Regions from separate parts of the Chryseobacterium sp. 2987 genome, predicted to be linked through region 1. Evidence: riboswitches for the same ligand, from Rfam matches in the RefSeq annotation. Region 1 holds a riboswitch; the other holds the start of a gene.
The links. Region 1 has a riboswitch for cobalamin ahead of J2Y40_RS00880 (T9SS type A sorting domain-containing protein). Riboswitches for the same ligand answer to the same signal wherever they lie in the genome.

Region 1 (7,862 bases):
AAAAACCAGAAATATATTCTGATTCATTCCGGAGCGACAACGTCTTCTGAAACCAGGTATCTTGATGCCGATAAACCGGACGGAACTTTCAAAGTTTTCCAGCCAAGGATGAAAAATGTTCTGTATACAGTTACACCTTTGGAGGATAAATTCCTGATCAGAACGAACAAAGACGCCCTTAATTTCAAGATCGCCGAAACTCCTTTAGACAAAACCGGAGCCGAGAACTGGAAAGATTTTATTCCTCACAGAAATGATGTTCTGATGCAGGGAGTAAGTGCTTTTAAAAACTATCTTGTTTTCAGTGAAAGACAGAACGGTCTTACCCAGCTTATTATTTTCGACAGAAAGACAGGTAAAAAAGAACCGTTGAAGTTTGACGAGCCTGTTTACACCGCTTCAGCAGCTGAAAACCCGGAATATAATACAGATAATTTCCGTTTTGGATATACTTCCATGATTACTCCTTCTTCCCAGTTTGAACAGGATTTGAAGACAGGAAAGAGAACCCTTCTGAAGCAGCAGGAAGTTTTAGGCGGCTATAATAAAGAGAATTATACTACAGAAAGACTTTTTGCAACGGCAAAAGACGGAACTAAAATCCCGATTTCCATTGTTTATAAAAAAGGATATAAAAAAGACGGAAACAGTCCGCTACTGCTTTATGCTTACGGTTCTTACGGAAGTTCCATGGATGCCTCTTTCAGCAGTACAAGATTAAGTCTTTTAAACAGAGGTTTTGCTTTTGCTATTGCTCACATCCGCGGAGGTCAGGAAATGGGAAGACAATGGTATGAAGACGGAAAAATGATGAAAAAGAAAAATACATTTACCGATTTCATTGATGCCGGAGAATATTTAGTAAAAGAAAAATATACATCCCCTAAACACCTGTATGCCCAGGGCGGAAGTGCCGGAGGTTTGCTGATGGGAGCTATCGCCAATATGAAACCGGAACTATGGAATGGAGTGATTTCACAGGTTCCGTTTGTAGATGTCATCAACACAATGCTTGACGAAAGTATTCCGCTTACCACCAATGAATATGACGAATGGGGGAATCCTAACAACAAAGATGCTTATTTCTATATGAAATCCTACTCTCCGTACGAAAATATAGAAAAGAAAAAGTACCCTAACCTTCTGGTAACAACAGGGCTTCACGATTCGCAGGTACAGTATTTTGAGCCAGCCAAATGGGTAGCCAAACTGAGAGATATGAAAACGGATAAAAACGTACTGATGTTGAAAACCGACATGAAATATGGCCATGGCGGAGCTTCAGGAAGGTTTGATTATCTGAAGGATCTCGCCTTGGTGTATGCGTTTATGTTTAAACTGGAAGGAATTAATAAATAAGAAAACTCCCACAGATTTTGCAGAATTATTGTGGGAAAAATATAAGAGTAAATAAATCAATATATAAAACTATGAGAAGAAAAATAGTTGCAGGAAACTGGAAAATGAACAAAAATGTAATTGATGCACAACAGTTGATGATTCAATTACTGAGCTATAAAAACAACAATGCCACTAATTGTGAAATATGGATCGCTCCGCCTTCTTTATATCTGATGATGGCCAAAGATGTCTTTGAAAAGGATGAGATCGGAGTATTTTCCCAGGATATGAGTGCGCATGAAAGCGGAGCTTATACAGGAGAGGTTTCTGCAGATATGTTAGAGTCTATTGATGCCACCGGATCTTTAATCGGACATTCTGAGAGAAGACAATACCACGGTGAAACCGATGCACAGTGCAACAAAAAGGTAAAGCTAGCTCTTGATAAGGGTCTTATTCCTGTTTACTGTAACGGAGAAACATTGGAGCAGAGAAAAGCAGGCCAACACTTTGATGTGGTAAAAAGCCAGACTGAAGAAGCCCTTTTCACACTTTCTGCTGACGAGATCAAAAAAGTAGTCATTGCTTACGAGCCGGTTTGGGCAATCGGAACCGGGGAAACAGCTACTCCGGAACAGGCTCAGGAAATCCATGCACACATCAGAGGGATCATTGCAGCAAAATACGGTCAGGAAGTTGCTGATGAGGTTTCTATCCTTTACGGAGGTTCTGTAAAACCGGATAATGCTAAAGAAATTTTCTCACAGCCGGACATTGATGGTGGGCTGATTGGAGGAGCAGCTTTAAAATTAGAGGATTTCTCTAAGATTATTGAGGGTTTTAATTAATATTGAAAAATAGGTTTGGGTTAAAGCCAATGGTTTTTTTAATAGCGTGAAGAGGATAAAGCCCTTTTCTATTGAATTGATTTATGATTAACCAGATCAAATGGTGTAAAAACAGCAGATAATATCTGTGAAATTTGTGGGATCTGCGGGGAAATAATTATAATATCATTTCTATTGAACTACACCCAATATACAACAACAAAAACGGCGGAATCTTCGATTCCGCCGTTTTCTTTTAAAAAAATCTAATTATTGAATATCGACTATATACATCGTTCCTTTGTCTACTTTCCCGGTTTTAGGAAGAATTTTGGCTTTTGGGTTTCCGTTTCCGTCATCTAGGATTCCGAAATCATCATCATTGAAAACAGCAAGTTTATTATTTCCCAGATAAACAATCCCTTCAAACTTATCATGTTCATAGCCTAGTTTGGCAACCAAGTCTACGGCTAGTGTTTTGGTTACGGGCTTTATTCCTGCGATGGTAATTTCATTCCATGTGCTTTGTTCCAGCGTTTTGTTGTTGATCTTCATTCCATCTACAGCAGCAACATCAGATCCGGTTACATCAGAAGCATCTGAGAGACTGATCCTGTATACTTTCTTCACACCGCCCTGCGAACCAAAGTTTCCGTCTCTTTCGATGACAAGAAATTCCGTGTTACTGATCGCTGTTATGTCACAGACAGAATCCGAAGTTCCTCCGTCCTGTTTATATAAAAACTGTTTTGTTTTCCCTGTGGCAATATCGAAAGTTACAATTCTGGTTAAAGTGGTATTGGTAGCCAGGGCTTTTGTAGGAACATACATCGTTGATTGAATGGTTCCTACCAGTGTTTTCCCGTCCGGAGTAATACAAAGTCCTTCCATTCCTCTATTTGCTCTCCTTTTGGCTAAAACAGCTGGCAGTTTTCTCGGTCCCGTATTAACGCCTATTGGGCTTATCCTTTCCATTTCCACTCCTTCTGCACTGTAATGGACAATATGCGGTCCATATTCATCAGAAACCCAGAAAGTACCGTCCGCAGCAGCTACAATACTCTCACTGTCCAGACCGTAATTATCCGTTCCTAAAACATTTCCGTTTACATCGTAAGCGGTCTCGCCTGTATTTCCCATCCCCGCAGGATTTGGAAGCCCAGTGATCGGTTGACCGGAAGGATTTTTCAGTTTAATGTATTTAATGACCTCGATATTTCCATCAGCATTGATCTTAAAATGCATAATGGTTGGAGTGAAATCCGGAGCCGGAAATTTTTTCCCGTTCAGATAATCAGTATTGGGACCACGGTCTGTGATAAGATAGAACTCACCTTTTCTGCTTGGATGGGCTGCTGCACCCGAACCAAAACCTCCGTTAATCACATCTACCCCATTTATGGTAGCCAGTTTGGAAAAAGGAAATTCCTGAGGAAGTTTAGAATAATTAATATCCTGGCTGCTTACATTGTCATCATCTTTACATGATGCCATAGCAATAAGCGCCAAAGCAGAGATCAGCAGTTTTTTCATGTTTACTTTTATGGCAGCGAAAATAGACAACAATTGTAAACTGATCTTGAATACAAGAATAAATATACTTTAACAATAAAGCTCCTAAGGTTAATTTATTTTAAACAGAAAAAATATCAGAATAAAATCCAAACTCACCAATTCTTTATTAAATCTAAAAATCATCATCCCAAACATCCTTAAACTATCAAACAAAGTGTAAAAATTCAAAATAATTCACAAAACGACATCAAAAATATACACCCTATATTTGTAACGGTTTAAGGCTGAACCATTGTTCATTAAAAGGGAACCAAGTGAGAAGAATATTCAATTCTTGGGCTGTACCCGCAACTGTAAGCTGTTTAAACAGGAGTACACTGTGCCACTGGATCAAAATCCGGGAAGGCGTATTTCTGATGCAAGCCAGGAGACCTGCCTTACCCCATATTCATCAGAGACAGAGTATTTGAAGTCATTCATTTCTTTTTTCTGAGGGAAAGTTTCGGGAATAAAACTTTTAATTTAATTATATCATGAAAAAAATCTACTTTTTTTTCCTGCTGCTTTGTATGCAGCTCCTGTCGGCCCAGTTTACCGAAAACGACATTAAATTCTGGGTAGGAACCGGTTCTAAAAAAGCCTATTTCATTGCTGACTTCAATGATGATGACAATCCTTCCTCCTATGCCTGGGGATACCGTTTTGACTCGGATGATCTTACCATGGAAGACCTCATCGGAGCTATTGCAGCTGCAGAACCTAAAATAGAAGTGGAGATTCCGTCCGGATTCCTTTACAGCCTGAATTATAACCATCACGTACCAAGTCCGGATGATTACTGGTCTACATGGTCAGGGCCTTCTGCTGAAAATATGACGCTTAATAACGGCGTGAACGGAGATCCGCTCGTCAACGGTAAATGGTACGGGGCCTCTTTTGGATATGGGTTTACCGATAATACACCTCCACTCTCCCATCCATCCCCTCCTGTTGCCGCTTACAATTCTGCCTGGTATACTACCTCACAGATCACCAACTGGATCGGAACAGGAAGCAATTCAAGCCTTGTGATTATTGATTTTGGTACCAACAATTCAAATGGTTCTGCCCATTCTTTTGTTTTCGGAATCAAATACAACGGAAGCATTACTGCTGAACAGGCTCTTCAACAAATTCAGGCTCACGCTTCCTATTTCAATTTCACTTCAAATGGAGGGCAGATCGCCTCTTTATCTTTAAACAATCATTCAGGAATACCTTCAGGAACAAATACCTGGAAGCTTTTCAAAGGAAAAGATCTTTCAGCATGGAGAAGCCAGACTTCTTTGTCACCAACTCAACTGAACAATAATGAATGGCTGGGTTTAAGCTTTGGACAAAGATTACCGTTTACCCCTACCGAAGCATCACAGGAAGTTTTAGGTGTTTCTGATGCTCAGAAGAAGGCATTCAGAATTTATCCGAATCCGGCAAGTGATTTTATTCAGATAGAAACAGCAGATGATATAAAAGAAATCAATATTTATTCGGTTTCCGGACAGAAAGTTCTTACTTCGAAAGCTTCAAAAATTGATATTCAGTCTATGCAATCCGGTGTTTATTTGATGGAGATTAAAACTTCAAAAAATACTACGGTTCATAAGCTTATCAAAAAATAACGTGAGTGCGCTTAACAAAAACCTAACAGGTCTCGGAGACCTGTTAGGTTTAGAAAACAGCACAAAACAACAAAATTCAACGATATAAAACAAAAAAACGCACCGATGGGTGCGTTTTCATTTATCCTTTAAGGGAAAATTATTTTTTCTCTGTAGATCTCTGTAAAACCTCATCTACCATTCCGTAGCCTTTAGCTTCTTCAGAAGTCATCCAGTAATCTCTGTCAGAAGATTTCTCTACCCATTCGTAAGTTTGTCCTGAGTGGTGACCGATAATTTCATAAAGCTCCTGCTTTAATTTCAACATTTCTCTAAGGTTGATTTCCATATCAGAAGCTACTCCCTGTGCACCTCCTGAAGGCTGGTGAATCATTACTCTTGAGTGCTTAAGCGCAGAACGCTTACCTTTCTCTCCGGCAACCAGAAGAACAGCTCCCATAGAAGCAGCCATTCCGGTACAGATTGTTGCTACATCCGGCTTGATGATCTGCATGGTATCGTAGATTCCTAACCCTGCATAAACGCTTCCGCCCGGCGAGTTGATATAGATCTGAATATCTTTTGAAGGATCTGCACTTTCCAGGAATAAAAGCTGTGCTGTCACGATGTTGGCCACCTGGTCATCAATCCCTGTTCCCAGGAAAATAATTCTGTCCATCATCAGACGTGAAAAAACGTCCATCTGTGCAACGTTTAATCTTCTTTCTTCCATAATATATGGCGTAAGATTGGTTGGACCATACATTCCCATATACTGATCGGTAACCAGACCGTTATTTCCTAAATGTTTTACAGAGAAATCTCTGAATTCTTTTTTAATGTCCATATTTCTATTATGTATTATTATACTATTTTTTCAAAGTTTAAATTACAACTTTTATTCCTAAAAATTTATAGGACTTTTTGTCACAGAATGCCAGTTGTATATTCTATAATCTGCTGCTCCTATTATTTTCTGCGGTTTCCGTAAATTCCTTTGATCGGAGAATATTCTATGATTTCACTTAACTTCATTGAAGCCTGTTTCAGTAAAGTAATTTTTTTGATGAGTTCAAAATATTTTGTTTCATCTGTACTGCTGAAATGATCAAGTTCATTAGCCGTTTCTTTTATTAAATAATCAATGTACCTGTATTTGTGAAGCAGGATATCACCTCTTACCTGATCAGCAATTTTGTCGCCGTAATTGGGAGGATAAATATTTCTGGAAGCCCAGTTTTCAAGATCATCAAGAGGCATCAGGGCATCTACAACTTTAGAGGTGATTTCTTCATCCATAAAAGAAACAAAAAAGTTTCCGCTTCTCAGCTCGTCTTTCTGAATGCCTTCCCTCACCTGATTAATGATGATCTCATTGCCTTTTACCAGAAATTCGTAGTGTTCATCTTCGAAATGATGAAGAATTTCTTCAATCACTGTGATCTGATATTCTTCGTTTTTTTCGTCTTTCCTTTTTAAAACAATATCACCAAACATCAGCATATGATCCACCAGTTTATTTTCCATAAACAAAACATCAAAAAGGAAAGGATCACCTCTTTCTTCATCCAGAGGTACAATCTCCATTTTGGGAACCACCTTTTCTTTCTGTTGCTGAACATGTTGGTTCTGATTCTGGGAAATCTGTTTCTGCACATCCAATTCGTTGAACAAACTTTGCTCAGATAATCCGAATTTATTGGAAACCTCTTTCAGATAGACCTCTCTTTTCAGCGCATTCTGTACAAAGGAAACTGATTTTACGATGTTCCGGATGGCTTCGGCTTTTTTGATGGGATCATTTCCGGCATCTTTCAGCAGGATCTCAGCTTTGAAATCGATGAAATCCATCGCTTCGTTTTCAATGAACTTTTCTACATAATCCTGCGGATGCTTTCTGGCAAAAGAATCGGGATCATCTCCTTCCGGAAACAAAAGTACCCTGATGTTCATTCCTTCTGTCAGAAGCATATCAATACTTCGGAAACTGGCTTTAATCCCGGCATTATCCCCATCAAAGAGGATCGTTACGTTTTCCGTAAGCCTTTTGATAAGCTTGATCTGCTCAGTCGTCAGAGAAGTTCCGGAACTTGCCACTACATTCTCTATTCCAGACATATGAAGCGAGATCACATCCATATATCCTTCCACCAAAAGGCAGACGTTTTTCCTTGAAATAGCCTGCTTACTCTGATTCAGTCCGTAAAGAACATTGGATTTGTGGTAAATCTCAGTTTCAGGGGAGTTGAGGTATTTGGCGGTTTTAACGTTATTCTTTAAAATCCTGGCGCCAAATCCCAGTACCCTTCCTGAAAAGCTGTGAATAGGGAAAATAACCCTTTCCCGGAAACGGTCAACCCCTGCGGGTGTATTTTCCGGAAAAATGGATAGTCCGGATTTTTCAAGAATTTCTTTGGTATATCCTTTTTCCAGCGCATAGGCTGTAAACGCATTTTTCTTTTCCGGTGAATATCCCAGCTGGAATTTCCGGATCGTATCATCTTTTAATTCACGCTCTCTGAAATAAGATAGACCAATGCTT
Region 2 (7,862 bases), on a different contig from region 1:
CTCGATACTTATATTCCTTCCGGTATTACGGAAGTTATCACCACTGAAAAAATACCTTTTTTCAACTTTAGCTTCATCTACGAAGAAGCCTATTCATTTCTGTTTCTGAAACACATTTTCAGACCACCGGTTTTTTAAGTTTTTATTTATTTTTATTCGAAAGACTAACAGCAAAAATCACAGAAGTTTTTATTTCAAAAGTTTAATTGCTCTTATTTCATCACTTAAAATAGCATAAGTGTTAAAATATCTTTTGTCTTTTGTCAATCAAAAAAACTGAATGTTTTCGCACATTCAGCACTACTTTTATTTCAAAAATTCAACTTAAAAAATCAAAATGAAAATCTATAAATTTTTATCATTATTCTTTGTAGCCTTTACGCTGGCTGCTTTTACATCGTGTCAAAATCGGGATGACGAGGATCCTCAGGATTCTTTAGCAGGAAATATTCAGGTAAAATTTGAAAACGGGTTTAATAATCTGGGAAATATTGTGCTGGATCAAACGGTACAGACTTCTGCAGCAGGGCAGAAACATAAATTTTCAACATTGAAATATATCATCAGTAATATCAGTCTGATCGATGAAAATGGAAATGAATTCAAATACAACGAAAATAATCCGGACAAAGGGGCTTTCATTATCGATCAGGCAGATGCCAAAGCAGGAGTGATCTATCTGGATCTGAACGGTATTCCTAAAAATAATTATAAGAAAATAAAATTCGGACTTGGGCTCAGTCAGAAAGCTTATCTGCTGGGGCAGGACGGGCAGGCAGAATTCTGGAATAGGGCTAAACAGAAAGGAATGTCGTGGTCCTGGGCTGCCGGGTATGTGTTCGTAAAGCTGGAAGGGAAATATGGAAATGCATCGGCAGATAAAGAATTTATGAACCACACCGGAAATATGGGAAATGTAGCGGCTAACAATACGCCTGATCTTTACCGGGAAATTACGTTGAACCTTCCCGTTACGGCCAGGGTGACCAACCAGATCAAGCCATCTATCCACGTTCTGGCTGATCTTAACCAGTTTCTGAGCGGAACCAAAAACCTGACATTGACTACAGACAATGATATGGCGATGGGTTCAAACCAACATTTGGTAGACGTAACGGATAATCTCACGAAAATATTTAAAGTAGACCATGTTCACAATGATTAATATGCTACCAAGAATAGTGTTGCTCCTAGCTGCTCTGATGAGTTTTACAGCCTGTTCAGAGGAGGTGATACAGCCATTGGACAAAGACGAAGTTTATCCGTTGCAGTTTCCTTCTTATTTTCCTGATATGACTTTTGATAAGACTTCCAATCCGGTTACTAAAAATGGTGTTGAGCTAGGCCGGAAATTATTTTATGAAGGCAAACTTTCCCGGAATAATACCATTTCATGTGGGTTCTGCCATATTCAGGAAAATGCTTTTACCCACCACGGACATAATGTAAGCCATGGCGTAGACGACAGAATAGGAATCCGGAATGCACCACCCATCCAGAATATGATATTCCTGAAAAGGTATATGTGGGATGGAGTGATCCATAATCTGAATGAACAGCCCATTATTCCGATTACAGATGTGAATGAAATGGACAGCTCGATGCCGGAAGCCATTACAAAACTGAAAGAAGATCCGAAATATAAAAAACTTTTTGCTGCTGCCTACGGAGATGAAAATATTACAGGAGAACGGGTACTGAAAGCATTATCTCAGTTTATGGCAAGCCTGATCTCAGCAGAATCAAAATATGACAGTTTCAGACAGGGAAAAGTAAAGTTGACTACAGAAGAATCCCAGGGAATGACTCTCTTCCAGCAGAAATGTGCTTCCTGCCACAGCGGAGAACTATTTACAGATGAAAGTTTCAGAAATACGGGTATGTATTATAATTCGCAGTTTAAAGATCCTGGGCGTTACCGGGTAACCCTCGACCAGAACGACTGGATGAAATTCCGAGTGCCAAGTCTTAGAAATGTAGAATATACAGCACCTTATATGCATGACGGAAGGTTCTATACACTGGAAGCCGTTCTTAATTTTTATTCGGACGGAGTAGAAGACAATCCTAATCTGGATCCGGAGCTAAAACAGAACGGTCATATTGGAATAGCTATGAATAGTCAGGAAAAGCAGTTTATTGTTGCTTTTCTGAAAACGCTTTCCGATAAAAACTTTATTTCTAACCCCAAATTTTCTGAATAATGAACACGAAAACAATAATGGTAATGACAGGAATGGTTGTATCTGTTGGATTTCAGGCTAAAACTGTTAACGATAGCATGGAGGTTTCCAATAATGCTAATAGAATAATACTGCTTGATGACTGCGATGCCTGCGGTTGTGCGGCCGGAAATGGCTCTTCAGGTTTTGAATCGTTGCTGAATCCTCAGTTTATCGGGATTAAATATTTTGCCCAGCATTATAAGGCAAAAGAAAATTTGTTTGTGAAAGATCTTACACAGGATCAGTATTTCAATACGCTTCAGCTTTGGGGAAAAATTCCTCTGACAAAAAAACTGAGTGTTTATGCCAGTCTGCCATTCCATTTTCACGGAAAGAAAACAATGCAGGGAGACATCCGTATCAATGGAATAGGAGATCTGAACCTGATGGGAATTTATCAGATCGTTAATTCAAAGGAGAATGTCCATCAGCTTAATGGAGGTCTGGGAATAAAAGTTCCTTTAGGTAAATTTGACGAAAAAGGGATGTCCGGAGTTAATCCGAGTTTTCAGCTGGGAACAGGGAGCTGGGATTATCAGGCTGCATTGAATTATAAATTCCAGAGAAATAAGCTGGCAGTTCTGATTAATACGGATTATACCATCAAAACGGAAAATAAAAAGCATTATCAGTTCGGAAACCAATGGAATTATGCCGCAACAGGATTTTATCAGGTTGCAGGGAACGAGAAAACCATCTTATCTGCCAAGGCTGGATTTCAGGGTGAAGTATATGATACCAACCGACAGTACGGAGAAGCATTACCCCGCACGTCAGGAAGCGCTTTGTATGGGAAGCTGGGCTTTGAAGCATCCTATAAAAAGTTTAGTCTCGGGAGCGAGATTATGCTGCCTGCTTACACCAACCTGGCAGGAGGAGATATTGAGGCAAAATCCCGTTTCAGTATTTTTCTGAATATCGGGATTTGATGAACAGTTGATCGCTTGGGAAGAGGTGTTTTTAAGTGAAACCCTACAGATATTTTTTTATCTGTAGGGTTTATCTTTTGCTGGCAACAGGTTATTGTTAAATGTTTTTATCCCATTGAAAATCATTTTGTTATTTCATGTTTTGAATGTGTTAATAATTGTTTATCTTTGCCGGAATCTGGTGAGCCGTAAAAAGCGCTTAAAAGGGAATCCGGTGAAAATCCGGGACAGACCCGCTGCTGTAAGCTCCACACTAAAGTTTTTGAATAATATATCCACTGTTTTTTAATGGGAAGGATTTCAGAAACGGAGTAAGTCAGAAGACCTGCCAGATGATGAACGTTTGACGCTTTCGTGGAATAAAGCTTAGGACTACAATGATTCTGTGCAGTGAATGCTGTGCTTTGTCGTTGCTTTCTTATATCCATTAGCGTCATCATTATTCTAAATGAGCTAATGGTGACAAAACTTATTGCTTCTCTGATTCAAAAGGGAGCTATCACAATTTTTGTGGCAGCCTCTCATCTTGTATTCTCACAGTCTAAGGACAGCATCCGGGAGAAAACGATTCTTCCTATTCAGATTTATAAAAAAGATTTTAAAGAAATTCTTCCGGCACAGATTCTTTCGGGGGAACAACTGGAAAGACTTAACAGTCAGTCGGTGGCAGATGCCCTTCGGTATTTTTCCGGTGTTCAGATCAAAGATTACGGTGGAATGGGAGGTCTGAAAACGGTGAATATCCGGAGTATGGGAAGCCAGCATGTCGGCGTTTTTTATGATGGAATTCAACTCGGAAACGCACAGAACGGAGTGGTGGACCTCGGAAAATTTTCCCTTGATGATATAGAGTCAATTTCTTTATATAACGGCCAGAAAAGTGAAATTTTTCAGCCGGCAAAGGATTTCGGATCTTCGGGATCTATTTATCTACAACCTAAAACACCTGTATTTAAAGGAAATCAAAAAACGAACGTAACGGTTAGATTGAAATTAGGGTCTATCAGTCTCTTTAATCCTTCATTCCGTTTAGAACAGAAGATTTCAGATCGGGTTTCCGCAAGTTTCAGTTCAGAATTTGTTCAGAGCAAAGGATTGTACAAGTATAAATACGAAAAGAAAAATGCTGATGGTTCTGTTGCCAATGATACCATTGCCAGAAGATATGATTCTTACATCCGGGCCAAACGTTTTGAAACCGGTTTTAACGGAACCCTTAATGACGGAAGCTGGAGTGTACGGGGTTACGGATATATTTCAGACCGTGGAATTCCTACAGCTATTGTGAATAATGATTTCGGTCCCAAAGGGCAGCAGATGCTGGATGAAAACTATTTTATTCAGGCCAATTTCAGAAAAAAACTGTTCCCAAAATTTGAGACTCAGGTGAAAGCCAAATTTGCTTACGATTATTCCAGATTTCTGGATACAGTTAATGTATCAACAACAGCACTTCGTATCGATAATACCTATACTCAGAGGGAATTCTATCTTTCTTCATCTAATATCTATTCCATTACTAAAGACTGGGATGTAAGCGCAGGTTTTGATTTTCAGTACAATAATCTGGATGCCAGTCTCAGGGATTTTTCATTTCCTACCCGATATACTTCATTACTGGCCTTTGCTACAACCTATCAGTGGAGAAGGTTTAAATTTCTGGGAAGTGTACTCGGAACCTTTGTACATGAAAATGTAGAAAAAAATGCAAAATCTCCCGATAAAACGGAATGGACCCCTTCTGCATTTCTGAGCTATCAGCCCTTTGATTCAAAAGACTTTACCGTAAGGGCATTTTATAAAAGGATTTTCAGGATGCCTACTTTCAATGATCTGTATTACACCATGATCGGAAATGTCATGCTTAAACCTGAATTTACCAGACAGTATGATGTTGGTTTTACTTATCAGAAACTGTATGACCATGAGTTTTTTAAAGGAATTTATGTGAAGGCAGACGGATATTATAATGAAGTGGAAAATAAGATCATCGCAGTTCCTACTACCAATCTGTTCAGGTGGATGATGACGAATCTCGGAGAAGTAAGAATCCTGGGGGCGGATGTCAATGTTCAGGCTGAATTCGATATCAATAAAGTGAAACTGAAACCTCTGCTAAGCTATACTTATCAAAGAGCCGGGGATTATACCGATAAAAAAGAAGACTATTACGGAGATCAGATTTCTTACGTACCATGGCATGCCCTGACTTTTTCCATGATGGCAGATTATAAAGACTGGAGTTTCAATTACAGTTTTATGTATACCGGAGAACGTTACGATGCTCAGCTGAATAACATCCGGGCCAATTATCTTCAGCCGTGGTATACCCATGATCTTTCTGTTCAGAAAAAATTCAACTGGCATTTCCATCAGATCAAAGCCGGTTTCGAAGTCAACAACGTCCTCAATCAATATTATGACGTGGTAAGGAATTATCCTATGCCCGGAAGAAATTTTAAACTCATTGTAAGTTTTACATTATGAAAAAACTAAACTTTTGCCTTCTGGCTTTTTCCATGCTCTGTTTGTTCTCATGCCGGACGGATGATTATGTTATCCCCTCGGAAAAAGAAGAGGTAGGTGCCGGAGAAGATACACCCATCAAAGGTTTTTATCTTCTGAACGAAGGAAACATGGGGAGTAACAAGTGTACCCTTGATTATTATGATTATGCCAGTGGAACGTATCAACGGAATATCTATGGAGAGATCAACCCGAATGTGGTTAAAGAGCTTGGTGATGTAGGAAATGATATTATGATCTACGGAAGTAAAATGTATGTAGTGGTGAATGTTTCCAACAAAATTGAAGTGCTGGATGCCAAGACGGCTAAACGTATCAAAACGATACAGCTGCAGAACTGCCGGTATATGAAATTCAAAGGAGGAAAAGTGTATGCCAGCAGTTATGCCGGTCCTGTTGAATTAAACCCGAATTCGCCACCAGGGAAAGTGGTGGAAATTGATACGGCTTCCCTGGCCATTGAAAGGCAGGTAGTGGTAGGTTATCAGCCTGAAGAAATGGAAATCATTGGAGATAAACTTTATGTAGCCAATTCCGGGGGCTATATGTTCCCGAATTATGACAAAACAGTTTCTGTGATTGATCTTAACAGTTTTACAGAGACCAAAAAAATTGATGTAGCCATTAACCTTCACCGCATTAGAAAAGATAATTACGGAGATCTTTATGTGAGTTCCAGAGGTGATTATTACAACATACCATCCAGCCTGTTTCTCGTGGATGCTGCTACCGGAGCGGTTAAAAAAGACTTTCATGTTGCCGTAAGCGGAATGACGATTGTGAATGACAAACTGTATTACTATGGCAATGAATTCAATTACAATACCCATAGTTATGTTAAAACTTTTGGGATCATTGATGTAAAAACAGAGCAGGTAATCGCAACTAAAATCATAGACCAGCAGTACGCCGACGAGATCAAAGCACCTTATGGTATTGCGGTTAATCCTTATACTGAAGACATCTACCTTACCGATGCCCGGAATTATGTAACCACGGGATATGTATACTGTTTTGATAAAAGCGGAAAATTCAAATGGAAAACCGAAGGCGGAAATATTCCTGCCCATTTTGCTTTTTTATACAAATAATTAAATGAAAAAATGGAAAGAAAAACTATAAATATCATAAAAACAGTACTTTTCTCTTCTGTTCTGTTAGGAGCAGCAGCCTGTAAAAGTGACACTGAAGAAATCGTGGAAGAAGTAACTTTTCCTTCAGAAGTATTGAAAGAATCTTATACGATTGACAGGCTTAAGTTGTTAAACATCGATCCGAAGATCGAAGGAAAGCTGACTTGGAGCATCAACGATTCTATTATTTCTGAAAACCTTCAGCTGGATTTTGTAAGTGCTGTTACCAAAACATACCCATTGACTTTGAAGGTTGAGGCAAAAGGAGCTGTGAAAATTTACAAATCATCCATCATTGTGAACCAGGAAGCAGTGCCTTACAGTAAATATATCAGCAATGTTTTTGATTATCGTCCGGCAGTAGGGCAGTTCATCAATGAAATGCCTGAATATCTGAACGGAAATACAGAAGCTGATATGATCAGAAAGGCAAAAGAATCTCTTATCGGCGGAAGCTCTACGATGATTACCCTTGGCGGATACGGAGGGTATGTTGCTTTCGGCTTCGATCATACCATTGCTAATCTGGAAGGAAGAGATTTTAAAATTCTTGGAAATGCCTTCTGGGGAAATAGTGCCAATGCTACCAGATCCGGATCATGTGAACCGGGAATCATCATGGTGGCTTATGATAAAAACAAAAACGGAAAACCGGATGAAGACGAATGGTACGAAATCGCCGGCAGTGAATATTTTAAGAATACCACTCTTAAAAATTACAGTATAACCTATTTCAAACCCAATGAAAATAAACCTCCCGTTCCCGGAAGTGAGTTTTGGCAGACTGATGTGGAGTACATCAAATGGCAGGATAATAATGGGACTTCTGGATTTAAAACTAAAAATACCTTCCATGCACAAAGCTATTATCCTTTATGGCTTTCCCAGGCTTCTTACAGCTTTACAGGAACCAGACTGAAGGATAATTTTTACGACCAGAGCGGAACGGGGGCTTATTGGGTAGGAACCTCCTATGATTATGGATATGCAGATAACGCACCGAATAATGATGAGGCTTCCAATATTGATATTTCATGGGCAGTAGACAG

Region 2: it holds a riboswitch for cobalamin, as region 1 does, so the genes downstream of both, J2Y40_RS18300 (TonB-dependent receptor domain-containing protein) here and J2Y40_RS00880 (T9SS type A sorting domain-containing protein) in region 1, are expected to answer to the same signal.

What each region holds. Positions count from the first base shown of each region.
Region 1 covers NZ_JAVDUN010000001.1:172,567-180,428, reverse strand. The annotation lists gene J2Y40_RS00895 (S9 family peptidase) at 1-1,359, shown strand, start outside; gene tpiA (triose-phosphate isomerase) at 1,431-2,189, shown strand; gene J2Y40_RS00885 (esterase-like activity of phytase family protein) at 2,439-3,701, opposite strand; cobalamin riboswitch at 3,948-4,138, shown strand; gene J2Y40_RS00880 (T9SS type A sorting domain-containing protein) at 4,217-5,341, shown strand; gene clpP (ATP-dependent Clp endopeptidase proteolytic subunit ClpP) at 5,481-6,167, opposite strand; gene dnaG (DNA primase) at 6,290-7,862, opposite strand, start outside.
Region 2 covers NZ_JAVDUN010000006.1:136,579-144,440, reverse strand. The annotation lists gene J2Y40_RS18320 (hypothetical protein) at 1-138, shown strand, start outside; gene J2Y40_RS18315 (MbnP family protein) at 338-1,165, shown strand; gene J2Y40_RS18310 (cytochrome-c peroxidase) at 1,167-2,204, shown strand; gene J2Y40_RS18305 (transporter) at 2,204-3,154, shown strand; cobalamin riboswitch at 3,317-3,502, shown strand; gene J2Y40_RS18300 (TonB-dependent receptor domain-containing protein) at 3,611-5,641, shown strand; gene J2Y40_RS18295 (YncE family protein) at 5,638-6,771, shown strand; gene J2Y40_RS18290 (cell surface protein) at 6,784-7,862, shown strand, end outside.